2 regions of the Nosocomiicoccus ampullae genome follow, and region 2 is predicted to be linked to the other one. Evidence: riboswitches for the same ligand, from Rfam matches in the RefSeq annotation. Region 2 holds a riboswitch; the other holds the start of a gene.
The links. Region 2 has a riboswitch for thiamine pyrophosphate ahead of thiT (energy-coupled thiamine transporter ThiT). Riboswitches for the same ligand answer to the same signal wherever they lie in the genome.

Region 1 (3,200 bases), 200 kb from region 2:
ATCCGCGGAAATGAGGCGGAAGTTAGTATTGATGTAAACGCGCTAAAAAATAAAAAAGACATCACAATTCACGATATTGTTGAGATCTTTAAAGAAGAAACTAAGAGACAAGGTATTGATTTTAAATTTATAAAAAAGTTAAATGAGATGCCCGTCCTTGAGACGCTTAAATATCAACTGAATCATTTAGACACTTTAGGTGTATTAGAAGAAACCGCAGAAGAGTTATCAGAAGTACTTCGAGAAGTGTGGAATGATTTATCGTTAGAAGATAAAAAATATTACATGAAACATATTAAAGGTGTCCACGGACAATTGACAGGTCCATTTCCAAAAATGACAGCTGAAAAAATCGTAGAACTGATTGAAGCGGGTCAATTAACGTACGTATCAGGCGTCGAAGATATTTGCTACAATGATGAGTTTGTTATCCATTCAGAAGATGGTGATTATTCAGCATATGTCATGGTGAGTGCGGTTGGTCCGAACTTAAGCGGTAAAAATTTAGCTGATGAAAATAACGCGTCACCTCTAGTGAAAACACTGCTCGAAAAAGGTGTACTCGAAGTCGATGAGCTCGGCGGTATTAAGATCACTTATCCAGAGTTTTCGGTAATATCTGAAGCAGGTGTGTTAGAAAGAATGAAACTGTATGGAAACTTAGTATCTACGACGCACATCAATAACTCTGGTGTGAACTTAATATTAAAGAAAATACCGCAGTCGATTGAAGAAATCTTTCATGGAGATGATGGGGAAGAAGGAACTTTATCCTAAGAGATAGTGTAATAGGTGCCTATCATTTGCGATAGTGGTTAGTTTATCTTAAGAGATAGTGTAATAAGTGCCTATCATTTGCGATAGTGGTTAGTTTATCTCAAGAGATAGTGTAATAAGTGCCTATCACTTGTGATAGCGGGTAGTTTATCCAAAGAGATAGTGTAAAAGGTGACTATTACTTGCGATAGCAGGAAATTTATCTTAAGAGATAGTGTAAAAGATAACTATCGCTTGCGATAAACACGCGACCCCCCACAAAAATTCCTAATTAATGGCAAACTGTATGTTATACTAAAGAAAATATAATAGACGATTCGGGGTGCTACATTTGTGGCTGAGATTATACCCATTGAACCTGTTCAGGTAATGCTGGCGTAGGTAATAATTGTTTAGGGATTCTTTGAGCACTCCGAAATTATGTAAATAATTAAGGAGTGCTTTTTTGTTGGAATTTAAGCAAGGTTTTCCGCTTCAAGATAGTCCATTAGTCGACTGCTTAACAAATAATGTCACGATCGAAACGATGGCAAATAGTTTACTTTATGTTGGGGCAAAGCCAATTATGGCAGCACATACAGATGAGCAAGATGACGTCATTAAAGTAGTAGATGCAGTTCTTTTAAACTTAGGACGTATACTGCAAGGTGAGAATGATAATCTTCAAAGTGCAAGTAAACTTGCAAAAAAATATGGTAAGCCATTTATTGTAGATTTGGTTGGTTACGGTATTGGAGAATTTAGAAATAATGTTGGTGAAGAAATTATAGACAATCATCCTTCAATTATTAAAGGAAACATGTCTGAGATTCGAGCATTTTGTAAATTAAAAAGTCATGGGCGCGGTGTAGACGTTGGTGACGAGGATACAACGAATACAAGTTTAGATGAATTAATTGACGCATTAAAAAAACAAGTTGAAACGTATAAGAACACTGTGTTTATGGTAACAGGACCAGTAGATGTTATCGTTAGTAAAAATCAGGCAGTAAAATTATATAACGGTGTAGAAAATAATGGTAATTTTACTGGAACAGGTGATGTAGTCGGTGCGCTTGCTGGAGCATTAATTGGAGACGGAATGGATCCACTTAATGCGTGTATTAACGCAGTAAGTTACTTTAACATTTGTGGTGAAATTGCTGAGGATAAAAGTCACGGACTAAATGATTTTAGATTTCATTTATTAAATGAATTATCACTGTTAAAAGATACAGATTGGACAAAAGAAGTAAAAGGAGAATACGTATGACATTTGATCTAAGTTTATATTTAGTGACGGGACATTATGATTACAGCGATGAGGAGTTTTTATCGATTATCGACATGGCGTGTCAAAATGGTGTCACGATTGTGCAACTCCGTGAAAAAGAATTATCGACGCATGATTTTTACGAACTTGCTGTAAAAGTAAAAGAAGTGACGGACAAATATAACGTGCCGCTAATTATTAATGACCGAGCGGATATTTGTCTCGCAGTAGATGCTGCAGGTGTTCATATCGGTGACAATGAATTACCTGTTGATGTAAATCGTAAAATTTTAGGTCCAGATAAAATCATAGGAGTGTCAGTTAAAACAAAAAAACGTGCTGAAGAGGCACGCGATGGGGGCGCAGATTATTTCGGTGTGGGTGCTTTCTTTAATACTGACACAAAAGAAACGAATGTACTTTCAAAAGAAGAGTTAATGGAAGTTATTCAACATACAGATGTTCCAGCTGTCGGTATTGGTGGTCTAAAAGAGCATAATTTAGATATTTTAAAAGGTACTGGTGTGAAGGGTGCAGCAATTGTGTCTGAAATTATGTTAGCAGAAAATGTATCTGAGAAAGTTAACGCTTTGAAAAATAAAATTGATACGATTTTGGAGGATAGATAAATGATTAACTCAACACCACAAACTGTCACAATTGCGGGTTCAGACTCTGGTGGAGGCGCAGGTATTCAAGCAGATTTAAAAACATTTCAAGCACGAAGTGTATTTGGAATGAGTATCATTGTTGCACTCACTGCACAAAATACTAAAGGTGTACAAGATGCTTATTTTATACCAACAGAATTTATTGATGCACAGTTCGATTCACTCGCGGACGATTTTAAAATCGGTGCATGTAAAACTGGGATGCTCGCGAGTGAGGCACATGTGAAGTGTGTTGTAAAAAACTTGAAAAAAGTTGATTTTGGCCCATATATACTAGATCCAGTGATGATTGCAAAAGGCGGTCATAAATTATTAGAAGATGATGCGATTGACTCTATAAAAAATGAATTATTACCGCTCTCAACTCTCATTACACCAAATATACCAGAAGCTGAAGTGCTTACTGGTTTAGAAATAGAATCAAAAGAAGATATGGTAAAAGCAGCGAATTATTTAAAGAAAATCGGAGCAACTAACGTGGTGATTAAAGGCGGTCATAG
Region 2 (3,200 bases):
TATTTTGTCACGTCGTCAGCGACACTCTTTAAGTCATCGATTGCGTTATTTAACGCAACACCGTGTGTGACGTATTGTAACATTTGTAGGTCGTTATCTTCATCTCCAAAGGCGATTGTGTACTCTTTGTCTAAACCTAAACTATCAAGTACGTATTCGATACCTGTTGCTTTTGAAATTCCTTTTTTAATAATTTCAATAATTGCAACGTTTGGCCCCCAGCGTCTATGTGTGACTGTTTCAGCATAGACATCATCGAATGCTTGTCGAATATAATCAATGCGTGCTTCAGTCGTGTTAATTAACACAGTCGTTGCTTCTTCTGACATATTTTTACGGAGGTCTCCAGTGACAATTTTAGGATCTCCCATATAAAATTCACTCATCAAGACGCTATCGTGATATTGAAAATAAATATCATCACGTACTTCAGCGACGATATTTTTAATGTCATATTTATCGATATGTTCAACAATATCTTTAATCACTTCTTGAGGTAATGTTTTATGCAACACCTTAAAATCGAAATCTAACGGATGATGCACAAAAGCGCCGTTAAAGTTTACGACCGGTGTATTTAATTTTAGTTCTTTATAGTAAGGTACAGTCGCACGGTACGGTCGTCCTGTACTGATCATTACATAATGACCGTCTTCTTTTAATTTTTGAATGACACGTTTTGTATAGTTGCTGATTGTTTTATCGTCAGTGAGTAACGTGCCGTCTAAATCTAAACATATAAGATGTGGTTTCATGAACTCAATCCTTTCGATTACTTTAATAATATCATTATTATTCACTAGTTGTAGAATTTTTGGTATATTGAATACTAGATATATAAACGTGAGGTGACATATATGGATAAGGCAATGGAAGAAAGCATGCTCGGTGCGTTAGAGAACGTTATCGACCCAGAGCTTGGTATAGATATTGTAAACTTAGGTTTAGTTTATGGTGTGTTCTTAGATGAGGACGGTAATGCAGGTGTTGAAATGACACTCACATCAATGGGATGCCCGATGGGCCCTGAAATTGTTCAAATGGTCGAAGAGTCATTACTTGAGTTACCAGAAGTTAAAACTGTTAACGTACAAATCGTATGGAATCCACCATGGTCAAAAGAAAACATGTCACGCTATGCTAAAATCGCTTTAGGTGTAACATGATAAATCACACCCTACTTAAAGTAGGGTGTTTTTTTATGATGTTGCTTGGTACATAGATTTAAACTATACTATTAATTGCTATGAATCATAAGGGGTGCGTATGCTGAGATAATACCCTTGAACCTGTTGAGATAATGCTCGCGTAGGAATATGATCAACGTTTGATTCATAAGTAAACTTTTAGGAAGTGTATTTATGAAAAGTACAAATACGAAGCTCATCGTAATGATGGAGATTGCGATTTTAGCAGCTTTAAGTATGGGGCTCGACTGGTTAGATACACCATTTAAAATCGGTCCATACAGTTTTAGTTTTTCAATGGTGCCAATTATTATTCTAGCGGTGCGCCGCGGGGTAGGCCCAGGAATGATCGGTGGTTTAATTTGGTCGATTCTACAAATTATCACTGGTAACGCTGCAGGATGGATTGTACACCCAGTACAATTAATTTTAGATTACCCACTTGCGTTTATGTTAATTGGAGTCGCAGGTGTTGCAGCAAAAAATAGAACGTTATTAAACGTATTATTTTGGACGCTTATTGGAATTTTTTTACGTTATACATCACACTTTTTCGCAGGATGGTTCTTCTTTGGAAGCTACGCGCCAGAAGGTCAACCTGCATGGCTATACAGTTTAATCGTTAACGGATCTACATTCTTAGCAAACGCAGCGATCTGTTTAATATTTGTTGGATTATTATTCTTTGCTGGTCGACGCTTATTTACACCAGCTGAAAGATAAAAAATACCAGCCGAACTTTTAAAGCTCGGCTGGTATTTTTATTTTTACGTAAATTAGGTTTGCGTGAACGACTGTAAAATTTCGTTCACGTTTAGACGATTTATGTTCACGAAATGATTAAGAGGTTTACGTAAAAGCATTTTGCATTTACGGAATAATTAATCGTTTACGCAAAATCATTTTGCGTAAACAAGTACTTCATCTTGTTAACGAATAGATAAAATGCATGAACGAAATAGAGTTCTCGTTAACGAAAAAACAAATTGCGTTAAATTAAACAGTCATTCGTTTACGATAACACGATGAATTGATACATAATCGCAAATATTCCTGCAGCGAAGCAGTAATAACTGAAATATTTGAGACGCCCGCTTGTTAAAGCTCCTTCTAGTAATTTAAATCCGATGTATGTTGCAATAATCGTTACAATAAACGATGCGATGTACGGAACGAGTAGTGTGTCGAGCATTGGATCTGACGCGATATCTGAAATTGATAAGATTGCAGTTCCGAGCGATACAGGTATATATAGTAGGAATACAAATCTTAATGCATTTTTCTTCTCTAGTCCGACTGCCATAGAACCAACGAGTGTCGCACCGCTTCGGCTTATTCCAGGAATTAATGCCACGCATTGTGAGAGACCAACGATAATTGAGTCTTTAACTGTTAACTCTCCGTCACGTTTAACACCTGATTTATTTTTTATAAACCATAACGCACTCCCTGTAACAAGAAGCATTAATCCGACAAACCCCATAGAGACATTGTCACCAATAATATCTTTTAATAAGAATCCAAGTACTCCAACAGGAATCGTCGCAATAATTAAGTAAATGACGTATTTAAAATCTACTATTGCTTGTTCATCTCTATTGCCCTTAAATATGTAGCGTAAAAAGTTTTTTGCAATTTCAAATATATCTCTCCAGTAGATATAGAGGACTGCGATTAGTGAAGCGGTATTTAAAAATATTTCAAAAGATAGACCATTCGCTTCGACTCCAAATAATTCTCTTGCCATGACTAAATGACCACTTGAAGAGACAGGAATTGGTTCAGTTAACCCTTGTAAAATTCCAAGAAAAACATATTTAATTATTTCTATAATATCCATTGTTTAAATCCTCCTAGTCAATATTACAACTATAGTACAAACGAGAGTGTAAGGAAAGTAAAAATAAAAAGGTCAAAAATAGTCAAAAATTTAGTCGAAACACTTGAAATTCAATATTAACGGTGTATAATATAAGTATAGTCAAAATTGGTCAAACACTTGAGGTGAGAAAA

Region 1: it holds a riboswitch for thiamine pyrophosphate, as region 2 does, so the genes downstream of both, thiM (hydroxyethylthiazole kinase) here and thiT (energy-coupled thiamine transporter ThiT) in region 2, are expected to answer to the same signal.

What each region holds. Positions count from the first base shown of each region.
Region 1 covers NZ_CP079110.1:147,201-150,400, forward strand. Annotated here, with positions in the region: gene KPF49_RS00775 (FAD/NAD(P)-binding protein) at 1-777, shown strand, start outside; TPP riboswitch at 1,086-1,180, shown strand; gene thiM (hydroxyethylthiazole kinase) at 1,223-2,029, shown strand; gene thiE (thiamine phosphate synthase) at 2,026-2,658, shown strand; gene thiD (bifunctional hydroxymethylpyrimidine kinase/phosphomethylpyrimidine kinase) at 2,659-3,200, shown strand, end outside.
Region 2 covers NZ_CP079110.1:349,436-352,635, forward strand. Annotated here, with positions in the region: gene KPF49_RS01850 (Cof-type HAD-IIB family hydrolase) at 1-755, opposite strand, end outside; gene KPF49_RS01855 (metal-sulfur cluster assembly factor) at 858-1,166, shown strand; TPP riboswitch at 1,247-1,332, shown strand; gene thiT (energy-coupled thiamine transporter ThiT) at 1,362-1,910, shown strand; gene KPF49_RS01865 (undecaprenyl-diphosphate phosphatase) at 2,200-3,027, opposite strand; gene clpB (ATP-dependent chaperone ClpB) at 3,200-3,200, shown strand, end outside.